2 linked regions of the Crateriforma spongiae genome follow. The protein of the gene in region 1 interacts with the protein of each later gene in a pairwise test. Links are inferred from orthologs where the notes say so. Each region holds a gene or a part of one and is shown on either strand. Other genes may lie near its edges.

What was found.
Region 2: the proteins of lpdA (region 1) and HFP54_RS14770 interact in binary tests that used the Escherichia coli proteins (3 or more experiments, as listed by UniProt). The link is inferred for Crateriforma spongiae from one-to-one orthologs.

What each region holds. Positions count from the first base shown.
Region 1 is NZ_JAAXMS010000003.1:112,464-116,534, reverse strand. What follows is about bases 880-3,744. They hold lpdA (dihydrolipoyl dehydrogenase), read left to right. Parts: upstream 880-1,520; coding sequence 1,521-2,969; downstream 2,970-3,744. Other genes in these bases: HFP54_RS08505 (MFS transporter), read left to right, coding at 3,023-3,744; rpsD (30S ribosomal protein S4), read left to right, coding at 880-1,269. Outside these bases: HFP54_RS08520 (DUF2141 domain-containing protein), read right to left, coding at 1-182; more of rpsD, read left to right, coding at 661-879; more of HFP54_RS08505, read left to right, coding at 3,745-4,071. UniProt on the Escherichia coli protein: Lipoamide dehydrogenase is a component of the glycine cleavage system as well as of the alpha-ketoacid dehydrogenase complexes.
Region 2 is NZ_JAAXMS010000005.1:161,087-165,303, reverse strand. The notes cover bases 474-3,484. They hold HFP54_RS14770 (ATP-dependent helicase), read right to left. Parts: upstream 3,178-3,484; coding sequence 769-3,177; downstream 474-768. Other genes in these bases: HFP54_RS14775 (YecH family metal-binding protein), read right to left, coding at 474-657. Outside these bases: HFP54_RS14780 (DUF427 domain-containing protein), read left to right, coding at 1-326; more of HFP54_RS14775, read right to left, coding at 427-473; HFP54_RS14765 (hypothetical protein), read right to left, coding at 3,504-4,040. UniProt on the Escherichia coli protein: A helicase with DNA-dependent ATPase activity. Unwinds DNA duplexes with 3'-5' polarity. Translocates on single-stranded DNA with 3'-5' polarity. Initiates unwinding more efficiently from a nicked substrate than double-stranded DNA.

The DNA.
Region 1 (4,071 bases):
TGCCACAGCGAAGCCGCCGGCTCCGCCGCAAATCCCGTGGCCCCACTGTCCCAGCCGCCATTCCAAGGGCTGGTCGTGGAGGACGAATCAGCCGTCTCGACTGATATTTTCGCATCGCTCGTGTCTTGATGCTGTGCCATGCCACCTGTAACCGGTCCTGAGGTGAAAATTCGTGCCTTCATGTTGATAAAGGGTTGCGGGATCGGCAAGCCTACCCGGTCATGTTCCACCACGATCCCCCCGGAAAGAACATCACCATCGCCATAACGATTCCGCCGCGCATCTCCGCCGGGCTGTCTGGCCCCGGGACATCACGACCAATCCCGTCCACGGTGATCGCTTGGCCTTGCCAAAACGCGGACGAATTGCCACACTTCCTGGTTGCAAGCTGCAGCCCTGGGCGACGCCCAGCGACCGCTGCCGCGTGCACTGTTTCCCAACATCGCAGCGCGAACGCTTTTTCATTCCGCTTCATTTTTGCCGACGGTTCGGCCCCTCCTCGGGCCCCGCGGTGCGTCCCAGCGTCAATCCATTGGGACCAAGTGACGGAAGACCGAAGTCAACGAAACGCGGATCGCGTGGTGTGAAGGGCATCGTCCCCACACCCTGGCTGTTCCACCCGTGGCATCCCAGGATGCCGAAAAGAGAGTTTCCGAACACATGGCACGCTATACCGGACCCAAAGCCCGCGTGAACCGACGCCTGGGCACCCTGATTTACGAAACCGCCGGCGCCGCACGTGCGTTGGACCGTCGTGATTCGCCCCCGGGAATGCACGTCCGCGGCCGCCGCCCCAGTAACTACGGTGCGGCATTGATGGAAAAGCAAAAGATCAAGCACTATTACGGCTTGGGCGAACGTCAGCTGCGACGCTATTTCGAAAATGTCAGCCGCAAGGTCGGCAACACGGGCGAACTGTTGTTGTTGATGTGCGAACGTCGGTTGGACAACGTGGTTCGACGCGTCGGATTCACCAAGACTCGTCCGCAAGCACGCCAAGGCATCACCCACGGCCATTTCCGTGTCAACGGTGTCAAAGTCACCAAGCCCGGATACATGCTTCGCCCCGGTGACATCGTCGAAGTCCGCAACCGTGAAAACTTGAAGAACCTGTATCGTGGCGTCATCGCCAATGCGTCCCCCGACGCGTTGGACTGGGTGACCTTCGATAGCGAAAACCTGACCGCGACCATTTTGGGTCTGCCCGGCGCCAGCGACATCAGCCTGCCGGTGGACGCGAACAGCGTGGTCGAATTCCTGTCTCGCTAGTTTCGGATTCGTTCGCGATTCCCGAATAGGGACAGAAAACAAACGCCAAGGTATCTTCGGGTGGTGGTCCCAGCGGGCCGGATTCGAAGGTACCTTTTTTGTTGGCTGATGATTGCCGTCCGGCCTCCTTCGGGACTTCCGGTTTCGGCCCCTCGGTTTGCCACCGATGACACACATCCATGCCAGTTCGGTCGGCCGACCGTTTTGACCGCTTCCCTGATTTTTTACTTCGCTGAAACACAAACAAACTCATGCACGCTCCTGTTGTCGTTCTCGGTGGTGGCCCCGGCGGATACGCGGCCGCGTTTTTGGCAGCCGACGAAGGTTTGGACGTCACCATCGTCGAAGCCGAACCACGCCTGGGTGGCACCTGCCTGCTGCGTGGCTGTATCCCCAGCAAAGCTCTGCTGCACGTCGCGAAAGTCATCAAAGAAGTCGACGAACTGCGCGAAGACTGGGGGGTCGTCTATGACGAAAAACCGAAGATCGACATCGACGTCGTGCGTGGACGCAAAGACAAAGTGATCGACACGCTGACGTCCGGCTTGGGTGGCTTGGCCAAGCGTCGTAACGTGACGGTTATCCGCGCTCGTGGATCGTTCATCGATTCCAACACGATGAAGCTGGAAGGGGACGACGAATCGATCCCCGAAGGCGGCCAACTGACCTTTGACCACTGCATCCTGGCCACCGGCAGTGTGCCGGCCATGCCCGGCGCGTTCAACATCGGCAGCGACCGCGTGATGGACAGCACCGGCGCGTTGGAACTGAAAGACGTTCCGGAAACCCTGCTGATCGTCGGCGGTGGCTACATCGGTCTGGAAATGGCCACCGTTTACGCTCACTTGGGCAGCAAAGTCACCGTCGTCGAATTGGCCGAACGACTGTTGGCCGGTGCCGACCAAGACCTGGTGAAACCGCTGGTCAAACAGATCGACACGATGTGTGAAGGCCGCGTGCTGCTGCACACCAAAGTCGGATCGATGGCCGAAGTCGATGACAAAATCGAAGTGACGTTCGAAGGGCCAAAGCATTTCGGCAATGAACGCTTTGACCGCGTCTTGGTCAGTATCGGTCGTCGACCGGTCACCCAAGGCCTGGGGCTGGAAAACACCAAGGTTGAAGTCAATGAACGCGGCTTTGTCGTTTGCGATCGTTCACAACGAACGGCCGACCCGTCGATCCTGGCCATCGGCGATGTCGCCGGGGATCCGATGCTGGCTCACAAGGCGACCCACGAAGGCCGTGTCGCCGCGGAAGTTTTGGCCGGCAAGAACGTCGCGTTTGACAAGTTCGCGATCCCCGCGGTGGTCTTCACCGACCCGGAAATTGCATGGGCGGGAATCACCGTCGAAGAAGCCAAGGCGCAGGGCCGAAAGGTGGATGTGGAAGTCTATCCCTGGGCGGCCAGCGGTCGTGCCCAGGCCCTGGGGACCACCGACGGTTTGACCAAGTGGATCATCGACCCGGAAACGCACCGCGTGATCGGTTGCGGCATCGTCGGCACTGGTGCCGGCGAACTGATCGCCGAAGCCGTGCTGGCAATCGAAATGGGTTGCGAAGTCCACGACATCACCGATGCGATTCACCCCCACCCGACGCTGTCGGAAACGTTGATGAACGCGGGTGAGATCCACTTCGGAACCGCGACGGAAATCTATAAGCCGAAACGGCGTCCTTCGTCCGCATCGGCTGGCTGATCGGCCAGCTTGATCGACGCAGTCGTTCCCAGTCACGATCAAGCAACGACGGTTTGTCTTTCAAATCAATCGCCGGTTCGCCCCTGTGGCGTCTGTGGTCCGTGGTGATCGCCGGCGAAGCCATCTTTGTGCTGCCGTTCGTGCTGCCTCGTTTGTTTCGGCCGGTGATGCTGGCGCAGTGGGGCATTTCCAATACCGAATTGGGCTTGGCGTTTTCCGCTTACGGGATCGTGGCCGCGGTGGCCTATTTTGCCGGCGGTCCGCTGGCCGATCGATTTGGCCCTCGCGTCATGATGATGTTGGCACTGCTTTCAACCGCTGCTTGCGGATTGGCGTTGTGGGGACAGCCCAGCGCCACGCGTTTGCTTTGGACGTATGCCGCATTTGGCATCACCACCATTTTGCTGTTCTGGGCTCCAATGATTCGGGCCACCCATGACCTGGCACGAACACAAACCCAGGGCAGGGCGTTCGGAATCCTGGACGCCGGACGGGGCCTCTTTGCAGCACTGCTTGCCAGTCTGCTCAGTTTCGTCTTCGCTAGCCTGGTCGCCGACGGTGGCGAAGCCGACGCGTTTGAAGCAATCCTGCTGTTGGCAATCCTGTCGGTCGCCGCCTCCGGTGCATTGGTTTGGCTCGGACTGAACCAGCCGAACACTGAACGCTGCGAAACGACGAACCTTGGACAGAACGCAGCCACCCCCGGCCACAGCATCAACGTCCAGGCAATCGGTCGGGTTCTGCGTCGGCGATCCGTCTGGCTGCAAGGCTGGATCGTGCTGTGCGCCTACTGTGGCTACAAGAGCATTGATAACTATGGCATCTACGTGGTCGACGCCTACGACGCATCCTCGTCGCGCGCCGCATGGGTCACAACGCTGGCATTTTGGGCCCGACCGATCGCCGCGTTGTCGGCCGGGCTGGTGGCGGATCGCGCCGGACGCATGGGATGGCTTGCGGTGCTGTTCGCCGTTGTCGCGATGGGCAATGGTTGGCTGGCCATCGATCATCGACCGACAAACGGACCGGTCGCGGTCACCCTTTCGGCCACCCCAGTCTTGTTGACCTTGCTGGGCTGCACCGCGGCCGCGATCTATGGACT
Region 2 (4,217 bases), on another replicon or contig:
ACTATTTCCCGCCGGGCGATTGCCGACTGGACTGGATGCGTCCCGCCGGCGGTGGTTCGTTTTGCGAATGGAAAGGTCCGGCAAGCTATCTGGATCTTAAAATGCCGGGAGGAGTCAGCGTGCCAATGGTCGCTTGGTTCTACGCGGATCCGACGAAGCGTTTCGCCCCCATCGCTAGGTTCCTGGCCTTCTATGCGAGCAAGGTGGATGAGTGTTACGTCGGCGATTGGCAGGCGTCGCCTCAGCCGGGCGGTTTTTATGGCGGATGGGTGACACCGAACTTGGCGGGTCCGTTTAAGGGTGGCCCCGGTTCGATGGGTTGGTGAAGTGGCGCCTGAATGCTGGCGCATCCAGCTACGGGTGGCGGCGGTGAGGGCAGGGGGCTGAATGCTGGCGCATCCAGCTACGGATGGCGGCGGCGAGGTTTTAGTGGTCGCAGATTTTGTCGGGCGTGGTGGTGAAGCCGCCGTCGGTCGGGGTTAGCTTGCCGCGTTGGTCCAGGAAGACGACCAGTTCGGCGGCCGTCATGCCGCTGGCGCTGCAGGTACAAAAGCGAGCCGTGACGCCGAATCGTTCAATGATCGCGGTCTGCAGCGAATCGGCGTCATAGGCTTGTCCGCTTTCGACCATCATTCGCATGACTTCGTGACCATGGATCTCGGGCTGGTCACCGGAAACAGGATCCACGGTGGGCAGTTTGCCGTCGTCCGATCGGCCGTGCGGATTGGATGTGTCCATCGGATGGATGCCTTGTGCTGAATGGGTTGCCTATTGAACCAGACTGAGATCGGCCGCCGCATAGGCGATCAGAAAACTGGCTTCTTCGTCCGCGAATTTTACCTTCACACTACGTTTTGGTCCTCGGCCACTGACCGCGACAATCGTTCCCTGGCCGTAACTTGGATGCGAGACCACGGCGCCTTCGCGGTAGGCTCCGGGCGGAGTCGCGCCGGCGGCCATCAGGTCGGCTGCTGTTTTCAGCCCACCTGCAATGGAGACTTTGGCTTTTCCGCGTTTGGCGGTTCGCCGATACGACGATTCAGTGGCGACGGCTTCGCGCACGACATCGTCATCACCCTCGTGATCGGGCAACTGGCAAACATCTTCATCGGTGATGACGGGTGGTTGCACCTGAGACGTCTGGTCATCGGATGCCGTTGCATCATCGCCGACTTGGATTGCCGGCAAATCCCAGCTGTCGGGATAGCCGCCGTCGCTGTATTCGTTTTCGAAGAAGTCGCGGTCGACGGAGGATTCGACCAGACGCATGTCATCGCGTGGCAATTCGGTCAAGAAGGCACTTGCCACCACCGGTCGCATGTCGCCCCGGATGCTACGCCGTTTACAGTGGCTGAGTTGCAGCCACTGTTTGGCGCGGGTGATTCCGACGAACAACAACCGCCGTTCTTCCTCGTACTGAGCTTCGGTTTCGCGAGACCTGCGGTGGGGCAACAGTTCGTCTTCGACCGCGATGATGAAGACACGAGGAAACTCCAATCCCTTGGCCGCGTGCAGCGTCATCAACGTCACCCGATCGTCGGATTCTTCGAACGCGTCGACGTCCGAAACGAGGGCCACCTGTTCCAGGAATAGTTCCAGTGAGCCTTCGTCGGGATGCTGCAGATCGAATTCCACCGCCGCGTTGATCAATTCGTCGACGTTGGCAACCGGATTGTTCGTCGTGCTTTCGACGCTGGTCCGTTCCAGGTAATCGTTGAACTGTGTCTCTTCGACCAGATATCGCAACAGGTCTTCCAGCGTCGCGGTCGCTTTGACTCGCAGGCGGTCGTACAGACGCACGAAGTTCAGCACCATCGAAGCGGAACGCTTGGGCAGCGATTCGATCTCGTCGGCACGTCGGGCGGCTTCCAACATCGGAATGCCCAGCCGATCGGCATGCTGTTGGATTCGTGCGATCGTTTTCGCGCCGATCCCACGCGTCGGTGTGTTGATCACCCGCAGCAGGGCGACGTCGTGATTGGGGTTGTTGATCAGATGCAGATACGCCAACAGATCCTTGATTTCTTTGCGCTGATAAAACTCCAACCCGTTGACGATCTGGTAGGGCAAGCCCCGCTTTCGCATCGCATGTTCCAGCGATCGGGTCAGCGCGTTCATTCGGCAGAACACAGCGAAATCACGCGGCCGCAAGCCTTCGTTGTGAATCGCATCGAGGATTTGGTCCGCGATGTCGTCGGCTTCTTCATAACCGTCTTCATAAATCCGCAGAACGACCGGATCGCCTTCGGGGTGATCGGTGAACAATTCCTTGTGCTTGCGTCGACGGTTGAAGCGGATCAGTTGGTCGGCGACACGCAAGATGTTCGGGGTGCTGCGATAGTTCTGTTCCAGCCGAACGGTGGTGACGTTGGGATAGTCTTTTTCGAAGTCCAGGATGTTATTCAAATCCGCGCCGCGCCAACCGTAGATCGACTGGTCGGGATCGCCGGTGACGGCCAAGTTCGGCTGTTGGATCGACAAAGCGCGGACGATGGCGTATTGGGCCAAGTTGGTGTCTTGGTATTCGTCGACCATGATGTAGCGATAGTGCTGGTCCAGGCTGCTGCGGACGTCGGGGTTTTCGCGCAGCAATCTTGCAAAGTGGAACAGCAGGTCATCAAAGTCGACCGCGTTGGACGTCAACAGTTGTTGCTGATAGACGGGATAGACGCGTGCGGCGATCGCATCGCGGGCGGTCATCGATGAAGCGTCGGTCATCATTTCCGGCGGGATCAACCGGTTCTTGGCATGGCTGATCGACGCGGCGATCTGTTCGGGCGACGTGTGAGTCGTGCTGACGCCGGCGGCTTCGATGGCCCGCTTCATCGCCTGTTTCGAATCCGACGTGTCATAGATCGAATAGTTTTCCGACAGCCCCACCATCGATGCATAGCGACGCAGCTGTTGAGCACAAAACCGGTGAAAAGTCCCCATCCAAACGGGACGCCCGGGCGCAAGACCTTGCACCCGAGTTCGCATTTCGTCGGCCGCCTTGTTAGTGAACGTTAACGCCAAGATTTGGTGGGCGTCGATTCCGTGGTGCAGCAGGTTGGCGATGCGGTGGGTGACCACCCGGGTCTTACCGCTGCCCGGTCCGGCCAGAATCAGCAAGGGACCGTCGATGTGCTGGACCGCTTCGCGTTGGGGCGGGGTCAGGTCTCGGAGAATCGCATCCATGGCCGAGGCGTTGCCAAACGTTGAAGTCATCGAATCAGAATCGGCGTGCCGGTCTGCCCGGATCCCGTAACAGGAATCCAGATCACGGCGGCCCGCCGGTACCTGAACAAGTTTAACGTTTGCCCCAGATCCTGTCCCACCGCTTGAGCGGGGTGAACAGGACGCCGACCGCAAAAAAACGCGGTGAATCGATCGGCGTCGGCGACGGAAAGTGGCGTGACCTGTCGATGGGATGGTGGCCAATCAAAAAAAGCCCGAACCGTTGCCGGTTCGGGCTGTTCGCAAACTTTCGGTCAGAAAGTGGTCAGATCGCTGTGTGCGAGGCTTTACAGGTTGGGTGTCGTGTAAGGTTCGACGTCGCCGACCATGTGGAAGTGGTTATGGTCGATGTAGACCACTTCGATTGCTTCGCGATCATGCAGCGTGTGCGGGACCGGGTAGCCGACGGTGGTCTTTTCGTCGAAGTAGACCGTGCACTTGTAGTGGGCGTGGTGCAGTTGGGCCGGTCCGATCAAAGGATAGAAACGCGGCGGATCGACGTAATCGGCGATCTTTTCCTTGATGATGCGAACGTCGTTGCGTTGCTTTTCCCAAACGAACGGGATGCCGCCTTCGATCGGACGCGCCTTTTCCAGAGCGTGGATGATTTCATCATCGCTGGGCGGATCCAACGCGACCGGCGGTCCACCGGAGGTGGTCGGTCCCAGGATCGGCACACGGCCGTATCGTTCGTGTTGCTCGAACTTGTCTTCCTGTTTGTGTTGGAAGTACGGGCTGACGGGCAGTGGCCAGCCGACGAAGCCGAGATTGTAATTGTGCGAAACACCGTAACAGCCGGTGGACGAAACGATCACGACCGCCATGGCGGTGAGCGTCCAATGGCGTACACGCAGGCGAAGTGTGTCATTCGACATCGCCGCTCCTTCGACGCTTCTCGTGGTCTGATTCATGCTGGTCATCCGAGCAACCTTCCGTAATTTCTTGACCGTATCGCCGCCGCTGCGTTGGGATCGAAAGGACCTAAACGCACGATCTGATCG